3 regions of the Neobacillus sp. GCM10023253 genome follow, and region 3 is predicted to be linked to each of the others. Evidence: riboswitches for the same ligand, from Rfam matches in the RefSeq annotation. Region 3 holds a riboswitch; each other region holds the start of a gene.

Region 1 (5,613 bases), on a different contig from region 3:
TGCCAGGTAATGAACTGCTAAATTGTAGGCTTTTCGAATGTCGTCTTGATATTGAATTTCCAAAAGAGAAAATTCATCTACTTCCATCCCTTTTTTTAAGCCAAATTTGATCAGAACATCACTGTCAACACTAAAGGCAAACTGTTCACCTTTGCCGTAATCCATAAAAATATTAAAACGGTCTGTATTTTTTTGCTGCGTGGTGATTTTTGTAATTATAGCCATCACGGTCACCCCCACTCTAATTTACCATATTGGTCAAAAAATATAATAAAATAAAGGTAATAAGGAGGGCGGAAAAAATGAAAATAGCGATTGCAGGCGGAACAGGCTTTGTTGGTAAAGCACTTGTACATGAATTAACCAAAAACGGCCATCAGGTCATTGTTTTAACGCGAAACTCAAATCAGGATGGCCCCAGCGTTCAATATGTCCAATGGCTGCAAGCAAACTCAAACCCTGCCCCGTCCCTGGCAGGAACAGATATCATCATCAACCTCGCCGGTGAATCCATAAACAGCGGCCGCTGGACCGAACAAAGAAAGCAAACAATCTTGAACAGCCGGCTCGAAGCCGTCCATGAGCTTCTAAAAATCATGAACGAATTAAACCCAAGGCCAAAAGCATTTATCAACGCCAGTGCGGTCGGATATTACGGGACCTCATTCAAGAAGACTTTTTCAGAAGAAAACAAAGGCAGCAGCAATGACTTCCTGTCATGTACAGTCATGGAATGGGAAAACGAAGCCGCAAAGGCCACAGAAATCGGGATTCGGACTGTTTTTTGCAGATTTGGCATCGTCCTTGATAAAGCAGAAGGTGCCCTGCCAAAAATCGCACTCCCTTATAAATCGTTTATTGGCGGGCCTATCGGCATAGGAAAGCAGTGGATGTCCTGGATTCATATTGACGATGTTGTTAAGGCTATACTCTTTATCATCGAAAATGAAAAAATTCAAGGTCCGGTTAACTTTACAGCCCCAAATCCTGTCACCATGAATGAATTCGGCAAAGTGCTAAGCGAAGTTCTCAAGCGGCCGAACTGGCTTCCAGTGCCTAGCTTTGCCTTAAAAACTCTATTAGGGGAAATGAGCACACTGGTGATCGATGGTCAAAAAGTGCTGCCAGCCAAACTCTTGGAATCCGGCTACACCTTCCAATATCCAGATTTAAAACCTGCGCTGAAAAATATATTTTCCTAAAGACAGTATCTTTCCTCATCGATAAGGCAAAAATGGTGAAGTGTACATTATGTACCATTTTTACCTAATTCAAATAGTTGAAAGGAATGAGCATGATGTCAGAAAATAAGAAGCGCAATAAAGATCGGGAAAGAACTAATTTAACAAGTATGCAGGAGGTCGCGTACGGCCATGAGTTTAAAATGGCGGACCGGGCCGGCGGCTACACGAAACGTAAAAGATAACAACTAAAAACTTTATATAATTTTTCCATTAATGGACCCCTTGCCATTTGCAAATGCTAGTAAAGGGAGCAGGCCTTTTGCTCCACTAGCGATAAAATGAAAGGGGTTTTTTTAATGGGCCGTTCACATGGACATAAGAGTCGTGACAAAAACAAAGCCTCACTTCCTCAAGTACCGAAAAATATGAAATCAGATGGACAAGATGTAGAATTCTCCAAGGAAATGGCTGATGGAGCTGACTTAGAAGCAATGGCGCGCGCAAATGCGGCAAATCAGCGCGTCAGAAATCGCAAATAATAAATGAAAACTAGCCGATTGGCGAGTCCGAGAGGACGGTTCATGAGGCGTAGTTGAATTTATACTTTTAGCTAAAAAAAGAAGAAGCAGGATTCCTGCTTCTTTAATGTATTTAAAGGGGGAGTTAACGATTATTAATTGGTGCTGCCTTATTGCGTTTTTACCTCATTTACATGAGCTTTTTTGAAATAGCCTTTGATAAAAGGAACTGCATATCGGTCAAGACCGAAGTAGTAAGCTCCTGCACCTGCGAATAACAGAATCATCGCGGCTGTATAAAGAATTGGGTTCGTGCTTGTCGTGCCTGCCAGCATAAAGTTCAAGTTCATAAATGCACCGGCAATCAAGGCTGGGATTGTGGCTAAACCAACGATTAAACCAAGACCGACTAACATTTCTCCCCAAGGTATTAATGTATTAAAAATTCCCACGTTAGGCATAGCGAATTGCTGTAAGAAATCTGCATACCATGCTTGAACCGCAGGGTGTTCGCCAGTTGCTGCCGCCATTGCTCCTTTTAGGAACCCTGTAGCATCGAAACCACCAGTTAACTTATTATAACCTGCTTCTATCCATTGTAATCCAAGCCAAACACGTAATACTGTCCAAACAACCGCTGCGTAAGGAGTTTTGTACCATCTCATCATAATCATCTCCATAGTTTTTTGTGAAATGTTTCACAAATTTAACTTTAAGTTATTCCCTTATGAAAGGGATTGATCAGCTAGCTGTGTCTTGTAAGGAAGTCTTTGTGAATTGCTTCACTATCTTCTTTACACTTTTAATATACTCTCCTGCTATTGAAAAAACAACGGCTTTCACAGTTTCTTAACATATTAATGTTAGATATATGAAGAGATTGTGAACGCAATACAGCAAGTTCCCCCTCCTCTTTTGTGAACAATGTTTATAATGTAGACAACATCAGCTCCCCCCTTATAAAACCTGATTTTTACAATCAGCTTTTCTGTTAATAACTAACGGTGGATAACCGCTTTCAAAATTGTGGATAATGTGCATAACATTGTGGACTACCTATAAATACAGGACTTTAGATGTGGAAAAAACACTGGATAAATGAATGTCCATTCAAAACAAAAGGAGCATCACATAAAAGATGCCCCTCAATCCAACCCTATAATGCCTTCGCTTCCTCAATACCCCTCACGAGGAATTCTTCATTACCCAGAATCGAAAAATATTGAACCGATGGTTGCCTTTGCGCAAGCTGCTCGATATCCTTTTTGGAACCCTTTAGGACAAAGATTCCCTCAGAGATTTCATCCACCAGGGTAATCGCGGGACTGCCATATTTTTGGACCAGACCCTGGACCAGCCAGTACTCCCTCTGGTGTTCATTTTTCAACTCAATGTCCTCCCCTGAGGTTTTCAAATAATTAGACTTCGGCACGTGGCTTTGACATACGTGGACCAAATCCTCGATTATGGCACTAGCCGTTGGGTACATGCCTGCGCCCGGTCCTTGAAGGGTGATTTCACCAACGATATCAGATTTTACATTTACCGCATTCTCCACTCCCTCAACATGGTAAAAAGGGTGCTCAGAGCCGACCAGAACCGGCTTCACCGATGCCTGGATGCGGGTGCCCGACTTCCAGATGCTCGCAATATGTTTAAACCGTAACCCTAAGTTTTGCGCTGCTTCAATCAATTCACTCGTAATAGACGTAATCCCAACCCGTTCAACATCACGCCAGTCAGGCTCTTCTCCAAATGCCAGCCTGCTTAAGATCATTGTTTTATAAAAAGCATCATAGCCTTCCACGTCATTGGTCGGATCCGCCTCGGCATAGCCATTTTCCTGCGCCCGCAGCAAGCTTTCGGCAAATGACTGCCGTTTTTCCCTCATTTCGGTCAAGATGAAATTGGACGTTCCATTGAGGATTCCCAGGATCCGCTGGACACGATTAATTTTTAAAAGCTGACCGAGCGTTTGAATGACCGGAATCCCTCCAGCCACTGTCGCCTCAAAACCAACCGACACCTGATGCTGTTCTGCCAACTCGACAAGCTCATTCCCGTGGTGGGCAAACATCTCCTTATTCGCTGTAATGATGTGGCAGCCCCGTTGGATTGCTTTTTTCAAGTAGGTAAAAGTCGGGTCTTTATCCACGATGCATTCAATCACGACATCAAGCTTCGGCAATTGCAGAATTTCTTCGAAATCCGTTGTCAGCAGAACATTCCCGCTAATATCCCGCGGCTTTTGCTTATTTCTAACAAGGACGGCAGCAACCTCTACTTCCTTCCCTAATTCTGCCGCCAGCTCATTGCTATGTGATTGAATGGTCCGATAAACCCCTTCACCCACCGTACCGAACCCGAGAATTGCCACATTAATTACAGACATGTCTGCCACCCCTTTATTTTTTTGAAAAATAAAAACCCTCTTCATAAGAAGAGGGCTCTATTCCTCCTCTTATCTATCAGGCTACAAATAACCTGCAGGAATTAGCACCTTTTCAAGGAATACCTTGAAGGTTGCCGGGCTTCATCGGGCCTAGTCCCTCCGCCGCTCTGGATAAGAGTATTTATTTGATTTTTCATTAAATTTCCAAAGATATATAAAAAGTATATTATCTGAATTTTCAAGAGTTGTCAATATTAAAGTGGCAAAAGGGCGACCGTTTCTTTTGCTGCTAATTTCTCAACCATGTCCAGCCATTCCTGTGGTTTATTGGAAAGCACAGAATAATAGGTAGTTAGAAAGTCTTTGACAAGTGATGCCGGTATTTCGGCGATTTCTTCCTTAATCGGCATGAAGCATAGATCCAGCCCGGACACAGCTTCCCCATTGTTTTCCCAAGACGGGTGAACATAGGCAAGGTCAAGACGCTTATAGCCTAAATGTGACAGAACCTCACGGCGCACGTACGGGTACATGACCTTCACACCGCCAAATTCGTGGTGCTCTACACGGTATGGGTCATAGATTTCGGCAAACATTCCGAACAGCTCCGTACCGTTTTGGGCAGCAAGCTGTTTTAAGTCTTTTAGACGATTTTCAGCTAAAAATCGGCCAAGCGAGAGACCTGGTTTGCTGATGATCGTGAAGTCGGTCATCGCAATATTCCAGTCAGGATAATAGCGGTACTCAGTCGCACCGACGACCTGGTCCTGATCGACGGCAACGAACACGCGGATACTTGGGTCTTCTAACGGTTCTTTCCACAATTCATAATCTAGGACCTCTTCCGGTGGAAAAATCTGTCCCATTAAATCGTGAAGCTTTTTAAAATTGGGGTCTTCGATATTGGTAATGCGTTTAAATTCCATTGGTTCTGATTCCCCTTATAAATTATTTAAACGGGTTCTTCCATTCCATTAATGCCGCATTGTTAAGGGATTCTTCATCCTCTAAATAGTTTCTGGCGACACCGATTGGCACACGTCCGCAGCGAAGGAGAAAGCTGATGACAGGATCCTTCAGCTCGCCCTTTATGACAGCGTCGAGATACTCTTCCGGCGTCATTTTTTCAGCCACTTTATGATAGCCCGGCATCCGCCCGCCGCCAAGAAGACGGTCATACCCTTTTTCAATGACCACATGATACATGGCATGCATCATTAATTTTCCGAGTCCCAGCTTACGGTACTTCGGACGGACGCTGATATCGACAATGTAGAGGGTGTTGCCGTTCGGATTATGGTTGCGGATATAGCCGTGGTCGGTCACTTCTTCCCATGTATGGCTGTGACTAGACGGGTCCAACTCGACACAAACTCCGGTCAGGGAGCCCGCCAATTCTCCATTGATTTCAACGCATAATGCCCCTTCCGGAAACAGTGTCACATGATTCGTTAATTGTTCTTCATTCCACCAAAGCTCGGATGGAAAAGGAGGCGGGAAGCATTCGGACTGGATTTCG
Region 2 (5,613 bases), on a different contig from region 3:
CTTGGCGACATCAATTTCACTGAAGCCATTGTGCTCAAATCCGACGGAAAACGTTTTAATAGCCGGATGGAATTGCTTTGCAATCGAGGCAATGATGGAAGAGTCAATCCCACCTGATAAGAAGGAACCAACCGGAACATCACTGCGCATATGCTTTTCAACCGAATCAAACAGAATATCACGGATTTCCTTTACGAAATCATCTTCCGATTTTAGTACTGGGTGAAAATGTGCCTTCCAGTAGCGGTTCATTTCCATCTTCGAGCCGATTTTTTTTGTAAAATAATGGCCTGGTTCAAGCTTTTTAATTCCTTCAGATAGGGTATCAGGTTCTGGAACAAACTGATAGGTTAAATAATGCTGCAAGGAATCATAATCCAGCACATCATTTTTAAGAGCCAGCAAAATGCTCTTTTTCTCAGAAGCAAAGAAGGTTCTGTCACCATCCTCCATATAAAAGAATGGTTTAATTCCAAACGGATCTCGTGCCCCATAAAGTGTTTGTTCCTGCTTATCCCAGATAACAAAAGCAAACATCCCGCGCAAGCGTTCAACTGCTTTTTCTTTTAGATGGCTGTAGAGGGCAATGATAACCTCTGTATCAGAGCTTGTGGAAAAAGTTAGTCCTTCTTTGAGCAACTCTTCACGAAGCTCGACATAGTTATAAATTTCACCGTTAAAAATAATCCAGTATCTTTCGTTTTCATACGTTAGCGGCTGGTGCCCGGATTCAATATCAATGATACTTAACCGGCGGAAACCAAATTGAATATGATCATCATAATAATAACCATCATCATCTGGTCCACGATGGGTTATAATATCGTTCATATTTTTAAAAAGCTGCTTTTCTTCGTCACGATAATTTTGCGTTTTGTCATGTACACAACCGATAAAACCGCACATTATGTACCTCACCTACTCTATTTCAAAATATCCTTTTGTAAAAACATACTCTCTAATACTACCACTTTTTTTTCAAAAATGGCACTGTGAACAAAAGGAAAATCATGTATCCTCATTTTTTACTTCAATAGTCCTACTTAAACATTTTATTCCAATTTTTAAAACACTGAACAAGAAAATAGACGTTTAATGAAAAATGGGAGTTACACCTTAATGCAACTCCCACTCCATATTATTTTCCTTCCGCCTGCTCACGTAATGCATCTGCCTTATCAGTGCGTTCCCAAGGAAGATCAACATCCGTACGGCCAAAATGTCCGTAAGCTGCTGTTTGCTTATAGATGGGGCGGCGTAAATCCAGCATTTTAATGATTCCTGCAGGGCGCAGGTCGAAGTTTTTACTTACTAAGTCAACCAATACCGCTTCGCTGACTTTGCCTGTGCCAAAAGTATCGATGGAAATCGATACCGGTCTTGCTACACCAATCGCATAGGCAAGCTGGACTTCACATTTTTCAGCTAAATCTGCTGCGACAATATTTTTTGCAACATAACGTGCAGCATAAGCGGCTGAACGGTCAACCTTTGTCGGGTCCTTACCGGAAAAAGCGCCGCCGCCGTGACGGGCATAGCCTCCGTAAGTATCCACGATAATTTTGCGGCCAGTCAGTCCTGCATCCCCCTGCGGTCCGCCGATTACAAAGCGGCCGGTTGGGTTTATAAAATATTTTGTATTTTCATCAATTAATTCTTTTGGTACAACCGGATTAATGACATGTTCCTTAACATTGCGCTGGATTTGCTCTAGTCCAATTTCCGGATGGTGCTGGGTGGAAATAACAATTGTATCAATCCGAACCGGTTTGTTGTTCTCATCGTATTCGACCGTTACTTGTGTTTTTCCGTCCGGACGAAGGTATGGAAGGATATCCTCTTTACGAACCTCTGTTAACCGGCGGGCAAGCTTATGGGCTAAAGATATTGGAAGAGGCATCAGCTCTTTCGTTTCGTTACAGGCGAAGCCGAACATTAAGCCTTGGTCACCTGCACCAATTGCTTCAATTTCTTTATCAGACATTTGACCTTCACGAGCTTCAAGTGCTTGATTGACACCCATGGCAATGTCAGGAGACTGTTCATCAATAGAGGTTAACACCGCACATGTTTCCGAATCAAAGCCATATTTCGCACGAACGTAGCCAATTTCTTTGATCGTCTCACGAACAATTTTTGGGATATCTACATATGTAGAGGTAGTGATTTCGCCGGCAACTAGAACTAAGCCGGTCGTTACTGATGTTTCAGCAGCTACGCGGGCATTTGCATCCTTTGCTAGAATAGCGTCTAAAATAGAATCAGAAATCTGGTCGCAAATCTTATCAGGATGACCTTCAGTTACTGATTCAGAAGTGAACAAATGGCGTTTTAGTGACATCTGAATTCCTCCTATAATAATGAAATAATGAGGCTGCTTTTTTCAAAGGTTAACACCCTTTCCAAATAACCTCCATTTTGATACGGAACTCATCCCTAATAGTATGAAATAAACATCAGGTTTTTATGAAATACTACCGAAAAAACCCAACCGAAATTCTTTAGAAGATTAGTAAAGCGATTCAAACAGCACGTGTGTTTGCCAAATAGACAAAAAAACCTTTCCATGAGGAAAGGTTGAATGCAAACATTTTGCGTGCCTTTCACTCTTATCGTTCAAGGACAAGCCTTGCATCAGGTTGAGCACCTTTGCCCGAAAAACGACTAAAAATAGACATTTTCCTAGTTGCAGGTTGCTGGGTTTCATAGGGCCTGTCCCTCCACCAGCTCGGGATAAGAGAGTATCCGTTCAAGGTTAAATCATACCCCAGATTCTTAAAGTATGTCAATGTATTTTTTAGCAACATTAACCAAAATATACAATGGAGTATGATACAAAATATGCTTAAACTGTTTTTTTCATGACTTTTTAATCACCTTTAGAATAATGTATAAAATACAGCATAATTTCGTCAATTAGTATAGACTATTATTTTAATTGTGTTATACTATTCAATATTAATATATCAAATTAAAAAAACCATAAAAAGGAAGGTTCATTAAATGAATTCTGTTCATATCCCAAATGAATTAAAGGAATTACTTAATGAAAGTAATGTCCAAGTCCAATTATCTGTGCCGCAGCTAGTTGAAAAAATCCTCAGCAGAAAAGAAGGGACACTCACTTCCACCGGAGCGGTTCGTGTTTCAACAGGAAAATATACTGGGCGGTCTCCCGAAGACAAATTCACTGTTTTGGAGGAGTCAACCAAAGATAAAATTGCCTGGGGTTCTTTAAATCAGCCAATCTCACAAGAAACTTTTGATCATCTTTATAATAAGGTATTAGAATACTTAAAACAGCAAGAAGAAGTTTATGTATTTAAAGGCTTTGCTGGTGCTGATAAGAAATCACAACTGCCGATTCAAGTCATAAATGAATTTGCTTGGCATAATCTTTTTGCCCACCAGTTGTTCATTCGGCCTTCGGAAGATGAACTTCTGACTCATGAAGCTGAATTTACAGTAATTTCTGCCCCTAATTTCAAAGCAGACCCGGCAGTCGACGGTACGAATTCTGAAACCTTCATTATTATATCATTTGAACGCCGCGTAGTTCTAATTGGAGGAACTGAATATGCGGGGGAAATGAAAAAATCAATTTTCTCTGTCATGAACTATTTACTGCCTGAAAACAATATTTTCTCTATGCACTGTTCAGCGAATGTCGGCATTGAAGGGGATGTAGCATTATTCTTCGGTTTATCCGGAACTGGAAAAACAACTCTTTCCGCTGACCCTAATCGCCGTCTAATCGGCGATGATGAGCACGGCTGGTCATCAAATGGCGTCTTTAATATTGAAGGCGGCTGCTATGCAAAATGTATTAATCTATCCCGTGAAAAAGAACCGCAAATCTTTGATGCCATCCGTTTCGGGACCGTTCTTGAAAATGTTGTGATTAACCAGGAATCGAGAATTCCGGATTATGATGATGGAACATTAACAGAAAACACTCGGGCCGCATATCCAATGGAGGCCATTGATAATATTGTCCAGCCTAGCATTGCCGGGCACCCGAATACCATTGTGTTTTTAACTGCAGATGCATTTGGTGTTCTTCCGCCAATCGCTAAATTAACAAGGGAACAAGCAATGTACCATTTCTTAAGCGGATTTACATCAAAGCTTGCTGGAACAGAGCGTGGCATTACTTCACCGCAGGCAACCTTCTCAACCTGTTTTGGTGCACCATTCCTGCCGCTGCCGGCTACACGCTATGCCGAAATGCTAGGAGAAAAAATACTTGAGCATAACGTTAATGTGTTTTTGGTTAATACAGGCTGGACTGGCGGAGAATACGGCGTCGGCAATCGTATGAAACTCTCATATACAAGAGCAATGGTGCAGGCAGCTCTTGAAGGAGAACTAAATCACGTAGAAACCGTTAAGGATACATTCTTTGGCCTAAATATCCCGCTCCATATTGCTGGGGTCCCTGATGAAGTGCTTCAGCCAATGAAAACATGGGCAGATCCTAATGCTTATGAAAAAAAGGCAAAAGAATTGGCAGAGCAATTCCGTGAGAACTTTAAGAAATTCGCTAACGTTGCCGTCGAGATTGAAGAAAAAGGCGGACCAATCGTTTAAACAGTAGAAAAAAGAGGCTGATCTCCAAAATCAGCCTCTTTTTTCTATTTCCCGTCAACTGGTTTCCTTACTTCGACTGCCTCCGATTGCTGGAGAATAGTAAAACGATATTTACCGCTTTTTTTGATGGTAAACCCGCCGCCATACTCCGTAATATGCTTTCCATCCGTTGTCGTATAGTCTGCAACCTTCTTAAAAGTAAATTTCGATTCCTCAGCGGTTTCTAATTGAAATATCTCCAATTCTATTTCATCGGGAAGATTGCTTCCCTCGACTTCAATAAACTCGTGTTCATAAAAGCCGGCATAAAGATCCTCCGCAGAAATCATTAATGTTGATTTGCCAATTGTGATATACGGCTCCTTTACATAAATGGAAAATGCACCAACCTTCTTATCACCAACTGTGAATTGAAGATTCCAAACTCCTGAAAAAGGCAATGGTTTGAAGGTTGTTACAGTGTGAGCATCCGTACCGTAGATTCCTCCAGATAAAGGAGTTTCAGCAAGGTGCTCTTTGACTCCTGTTTTAACGTGGACCGCATCGACCTTGAGAGATTTCGAATAATCATAGTTTCCCCATAAAAAAATCATCATCTTAGCAACGGTGCCTTTATCTTTTGCAATCCAGTCCTGAGGTGCAAGCAGGCTCACCTTGTTTGTGATACCAAAATTACTACCTGCATAAATAGGTTTCCCCTCTTCATTCTTTAATGCAAAATAATCACCCTCTTGGGCTTTGGTTATAACGGAACTGCCGCTGCCGGGATTCTTTTCCTCGGCTGTATTCGTAAAATAGAAAATCGGGGCAATAAGAGCAAGTATGAACAATGCTGCCATAGCCCCCAGTCTTTGGATGTTAAACGGCTTTCTTGGCTTGATTGTGCCTGCTTCACTAATCCTTTTTAACATGTCCGTTCTCTGTTTTGTAGAAAGCTCATGTTTCGGAAAATCCGCCATCATTTCCAGCAGCTCTTTATCCGATAAATTGCTCAAAATATTCACCCTCCTTTAATTGCTCATT
Region 3 (5,613 bases):
ACTGTGGTGAATTTTGCATGTACAGCAACACGCGGTCGCCTTTTGCGACTCCAAGTACCTTTTGCAGATACCCTGCTAGTTTGTTTACTTCTGAGTGAAGTTGTTTATAGGTGATTTCTGTTCCGTAATAAACAATTGCCGTCTTATTCGGATAACGCTTTGTCGTCATTTCCAGGTTGTCGTAAATGGTTGATTCAGGAATCGGTAAGGTTTTCGGCAGCCGTTCTGGCCAAAATTCAAAATGACGTGTAAACATTAAACAAATCACCACCAAATAGATTTTTTAAAAACTTCCGTTGAAATCGGTTACAATTATAATAATAATACATTAATAACAGAATATTCTAGTAATTGGGTTAATTTTTTTCGTAGAAAAATAATACCTTAAGATTATTAACGATTCTGGAATTTTTTACAAAAAATAATTGACGTAGTAGGAAGAAGCTTGGTACTATATCTATCAGATAATTCATAATCTTTTAAAATCTTTACAAAGATTATAGTACCAGATACGCAAATTTTTGGACTGATTTGAAAACGTTACCATTTGTAGTGCTCGAGACTTAGGTTATGGATTATTTTTTTAGAAAAATTTCAATGGTCAGAGGATGAAAGGGGAGTATGGAATGACACTTATTAATTCTGTTACAGGACAAGTTGATTCTGCCGAACTGGGTTTAACACTAATCCATGAGCACATGCGTATTCGCTCTGAGTCTGTATTCGTGCAGTTTCCCCATTTGTATGATGAGGAGAAAGACTTCGCTAGAGCAGTGGTACAGGTAAACAAAGCGAAAGCACTCGGTGTGACAACCATCTGTGATCCAACCGTCATGGAGCTTGGCCGTGACATCCGCTTTATTGAGAGAGTCTCCCGCGAAACGGGGGTTCAAATCATCGCGGCAACAGGAATCTACTCCTATCACTATATCCCACCTCATTTCCAAAATCGTGATATCGACTATATGGCTGATTTGTTTGTCCGCGATATTGAAGTCGGAATTCAGAACACATCCATTAAAGCAGGATTCTTAAAATGTGCCACGGATGCACAAGGGGTCACCCCTGATGTTGAGAAGGTTATTCGCGCCGTTGCTCGTGCTCAAAAGCGGACAGGTGTACCGATTATGACTCATTCACATCCGGGAACCGGAACCGGCTTAAATCAAATTGACATCCTTCTTGAAGAGGGAGTGGATCCGAAGCGGATTCTGATTGGGCATACCGGAGATACCGATAACATGGAGTACATATTGAAGGTGCTCGACCATGGGGTATATATCGGCATGGACCGTTATGGCTTAACCGCTGAGTGTACAACTGAAAATAGAAACACAATCGTTATTGAACTCGCGAAGCTAGGATATGCAGACCGCATGTTTTTATCACAGGATCATTGCTGCTCGATGGATTGGTATCCTGAAGGACTAATTGAGCATGTGCTCCCGAAATGGACAATGACATTTGTTCTTGAAGAGATTATACCAGAATTAAAAGCGAGTGGAGTAACGGAAGAACAAATTAACCTGATGATGGTCGAAAACGCTCGCCGCTGGTTTGAGGGGAAATAGAAAAAAATCCACCTTCCATCGTTACAAATGGAAGGTGGATTTTTCAGGAGGGTTTAAATTGAACCACTTACTCGGTTTCTCTTTACTAGAATCCAATACAATAACACTGCCCCACAACCGGCACATACAATCACTACGCCCATCGGAATAGCCGTCTGCCCGCCGCCTATACCAACTAGGGGAGCGACAAATCCACCAAAGGTAAATGAAGTAACACCCAGTAAGGCAGAAGCACTACCCGCATTTTTTCCTTGTGTTTGCATGGCTAGGGAGAATCCTGCTGTATTTACCATTCCTACACTGGATACAACGAAAAATAATGGAATCAAAACGAAGACTAGCTTTGCTTGTAAAAATAAAAGCAGCAATAAAATGATCCCGCCTGTTGCGGACATTCCTAATCCAACTTTGAACAGTTTAGCTTCAGGGATTCTCCCTGCCAACCTGCCTGTCGTTTGACTCATGATCATGATCCCGATAGCGTTGATCGCAAAGATCAGACTGAACATTTGCGGGGATGCACCATAAATATCCTGTACGACAAAGGGAGAACCTGAAATGTACGCGAACATGCCAGCAAAGACTAAGCCCTGCGCTAAAGCATAGCCCATAAAGCTTCGATCCACGATTAGTTTTAAAAAAGGGCTAAATGTATTCTTCATGCCTCCAGCGGAACGCTTTTCTTTAGGCAGCGTTTCCGGCAATCCAAAAAGAATGATAAAAAACATAACGATTCCAATGATACTTAAAACAATAAAGACACCTTGCCAGGGAAACGCCTTAAGCAGCTGAGCACCAATAATCGGAGCAAGGATAGGGGCCAGCCCGTTCACCAATGCAAGGAGTGCAAAAAACTTGGTTAATTCAGTTCCTGAATATAAATCTCTGACAATCGCCCTCGAAATCACAATTCCAGCTGATCCAGCAAACCCCTGGATAAGCCGCAAGATAATTAACCCCCAAATGGAAGGGCTAAATACGCATAAAAGGGACACGATAAAGTAAATCATTAAGCCAACCAAAAGTGGTTTTCGGCGGCCAGTTACATCACTGATAGGCCCAGTTAGCAATTGTCCGGATGCTAAACCGAGCACGAAAAGCGACAAGCTAAGTTGAACCGAAGATGCGTTTGTATGGAAATCTTTTGCGATATTTGGCAGGGCCGGTAAATACATATCAATGGATAAAGGGCCAAATGCTGCAAGTGAACCGAGAACAATCGCCATCCATACTCGTTTAGAACGAGAAAGCACTGCTTGATGATCCTCTGCCTTTTGTATGAAATCCCCCATATTGTAAGTCCTTCCTCCAGTTATGTAAATCCAATCTAGTTACCTAAGATTTTATCATTCTATGTTAACAGATTATTCAATATTTAGGAATTCTTAAAAGTAGAAACATACAACCAATTTCAGAAACGATTAAATTGAAAAAGGCCGCCTTCCATCATAGAAATGGAAGGCGGCCTCTCCTAGTCGGTTTAAATGGTTCCCCAAACATCCTTAGCAATAGCCACTACATGTTTAATCTTATTCCACTGCTCTTCTTCCGTTAAAATATTTCCTTCTTCTGTGCTGGCAAAGCCGCATTGAGGGCTTACTGCCAGGTTTTCTAAAGGAATAAATTGACTTGCTTCTTTAATTCTTGCCTTAATGGATTCTGGATCCTCGAGTTCTGGGAATTTAGAAGTGAATAGTCCTAGTACAACGGTTAGGTTAGGACGCTTGAAGCCTTTTAAAGGTTCGAAGTCACCAGAACGCTGATCATCATACTCTAGGAATAGCCCGTCCACATTTAGCTCAGCGAAAATGGCATCGGAAATTTGATCGTACCCGCCGCTTGTGATGTAGGTGGATCTGAAGTTGCCGCGGCAAATATGCATGGTAATTGTTAAATCTTCCGGCTTATCGGCAATGGTTTCATTGATTGCACTTACTCTTGTTTTGATGATTTCATGTACATCCAAGCCAACTTTTTCAACCACTGCATTGATTCGCTCTTCAGAAACAAAATCAATCCAAGATGTGTCGTCTAATTGCAAGTAACGGCAGCCAGCATCATAGAAAGCCTGGATGGCTTTTTGATAGGCCGCTACGGTATCTTTATAAAGTTGTTCGCTGTTGCCATTGTAATACTCATCGCCTTGAATTCTCGTAAATAACATATTCGGGCTTGGAATGGAGAACTTCGCCACTTGGCTGCCATCTCCATATTTTTCAACTGCCTGCTTTAAAAACTTGAAATGCTTCAGCATATAATGATCATTAAAGTCAACTTTGCCCACTACTTTAATGGCGTTGTTTCTTGTTTGGGCGCCTTTGAAGTTGCTGATATATTCATTTTCGAAAAATGCTACACCTTCCAAACCAGCCAGGAAATCCAAATGCCACCATGAACGTCTAAACTCACCATCTGTAACGGATTTTAAGCCTGCTTCAATTTGGTTTTGAACTAATTTCTCAATTTCTTGATCCTCAACCGCCTTCAGGGCATCTGCATCAATTTCCCCATTGGCAAAAGCCTTTCTGGCTTCTTTAACCGGTTCTGTTCGAAGAAAGCTGCCGACATGGTCAGCCTTGAATGGAGTTTTTACTAGTGTTGCTGTCATTAATTATTCCTTCTTTCTCGGTGTAATAAAAAACCCTCTTCTCAAAAATAAGAAGAGGGGGGTAATAGCCATTGCTAATCTCTTCTTATCTTTAAGCACTCGCTTCTGGAATTGGCACAGTACGAACGTGTCTGCTGCCGAGGCTTCAAAGGGCCAGTCCCTCCACCTCTCTTGATAAGAATATTCGAAAATATTTAATTAAAAGTAAAGATACACTTGTTCTGATTTTCTGTCAACAAAAATCTACAACATTATTGTTGTGGTTAAATGGAAAGGCTATCCAAAATAGGCTCAATGGGACAAATACCTAAACGTATATTATTTATGGTAACGCTATTAAAAAATGAACTCCAGCAAGAAATTAAGATTCAGGTGATGATCTGAGGTGAAAAAATGGAATTTAACAGACGAGAGGGTCATTTTGATGGGTCTTTGCAGCCATTTTGTGCACAGACAACAGATATGGCCCCCCTATTTGAAGCAGAAGCTTATGATCATGCAGAAAAGAAAATAAAAAAGCTTCGTCTAGAAAGCTATCGTGGAAGCTGGGTTATTTTATTTTTTTATGCAAGTGATTTTACCTTTGTTTGACCGACAGAATTGGCAGCGGTCGCTGCTATTAAGGATCAACTAAAGACACTTAATACAAATGTCCTTGCTATCAGCACGGACAGTGTATATGCCCATAAAGTTTTCGCTGAGGTATCTCCTAATGCCTCTCAGGTATCATTTCCACTTCTAAGTGACCGAACACACCAAATCAGTAAAGCATACAGAGTCCTAAATGAAAAAGTTGGGGCAGCCTTAAGAGCAACCGTCATTATCGACCCAGATGGAATAATTGTGTCCAAATTGGTATACCCATTAGAAGTTGGCCGAAATGTTTACGAAATACTAAGGATCATACAAGGGGTACAATACGGAAGAAGCACCGGAGAAGGAGTCCCAGCTAACTGGGTTCCCGGTAACCCAGGAATCATTAGAGACCCAAAGTATATCGGAAGAATTTGAGGCATGGGGACGGTTCTCATGCCTCATTTAGGCTTTTAAGATCGTCTACACACATCATTGATTCATTAATTATGTCGTAATTTGTCGAAAAGTTAATAAAAATGTACGCGTTTTCACCTGATATGATAGTTTCTATACAAATATTCTAAATATTCATCCCTTTGTGACTACCCAGGAAAAATGGATAGATTGGTCTGTCAGGAGGTATAAAATGTGCCAGGAACACAGAAACAAAAATGTAGAAGTAAATTTTGAAATACCAGAAAACATAATCCAAAGTTTTAGAGATGCTGTTGAAAAAAATGGAAAGTCAATGAATGATGTGCTTAGGTTATATATGCAAAAATACATTTGGAAACAAAGTGAATTACAAAAAAATAGACAAATGCGACGTCAAAGTATTGGAGCCAAGTGATAAAATGA

The links. A riboswitch is a leader RNA that binds a small molecule or an ion and turns the genes downstream of it on or off. The one in region 3 is predicted to bind S-adenosylmethionine.
Region 1: another riboswitch for S-adenosylmethionine. It lies ahead of ACFPA1_RS20360 (homoserine dehydrogenase); the one in region 3 lies ahead of ACFPA1_RS07480 (5-methyltetrahydropteroyltriglutamate--homocysteine S-methyltransferase).
Region 2: another riboswitch for S-adenosylmethionine. It lies ahead of metK (methionine adenosyltransferase); the one in region 3 lies ahead of ACFPA1_RS07480 (5-methyltetrahydropteroyltriglutamate--homocysteine S-methyltransferase).

Annotation. Positions count from the first base shown of each region.
Region 1 covers NZ_JBHSHV010000016.1:75,217-80,829, reverse strand. Annotated here, with positions in the region: gene recX (recombination regulator RecX) at 1-225, opposite strand, end outside; gene ACFPA1_RS20380 (TIGR01777 family oxidoreductase) at 303-1,202, shown strand; gene ACFPA1_RS20375 (YfhE family protein) at 1,298-1,426, shown strand; gene ACFPA1_RS20370 (YfhD family protein) at 1,541-1,723, shown strand; gene ACFPA1_RS20365 (DoxX family protein) at 1,873-2,367, opposite strand; gene ACFPA1_RS20360 (homoserine dehydrogenase) at 2,859-4,094, opposite strand; SAM riboswitch class I at 4,161-4,272, opposite strand; gene ACFPA1_RS20355 (GNAT family N-acetyltransferase) at 4,349-5,020, opposite strand; gene ACFPA1_RS20350 (GNAT family N-acetyltransferase) at 5,043-5,613, opposite strand, start outside.
Region 2 covers NZ_JBHSHV010000012.1:684,144-689,756, forward strand. Annotated here, with positions in the region: gene asnB (asparagine synthase (glutamine-hydrolyzing)) at 1-906, opposite strand, end outside; gene metK (methionine adenosyltransferase) at 1,139-2,341, opposite strand; SAM riboswitch class I at 2,607-2,740, opposite strand; gene pckA (phosphoenolpyruvate carboxykinase (ATP)) at 3,004-4,590, shown strand; gene ACFPA1_RS17550 (hypothetical protein) at 4,635-5,585, opposite strand; gene ACFPA1_RS17555 (RNA polymerase sigma factor) at 5,566-5,613, opposite strand, start outside.
Region 3 covers NZ_JBHSHV010000006.1:3,529-9,141, reverse strand. Annotated here, with positions in the region: gene ACFPA1_RS07495 (long-chain fatty acid--CoA ligase) at 1-256, opposite strand, end outside; gene ACFPA1_RS07490 (phosphotriesterase-related protein) at 627-1,571, shown strand; gene ACFPA1_RS07485 (multidrug effflux MFS transporter) at 1,625-2,863, opposite strand; gene ACFPA1_RS07480 (5-methyltetrahydropteroyltriglutamate--homocysteine S-methyltransferase) at 3,052-4,179, opposite strand; SAM riboswitch class I at 4,262-4,360, opposite strand; gene ACFPA1_RS07475 (peroxiredoxin) at 4,573-5,190, shown strand; gene ACFPA1_RS07470 (hypothetical protein) at 5,402-5,605, shown strand.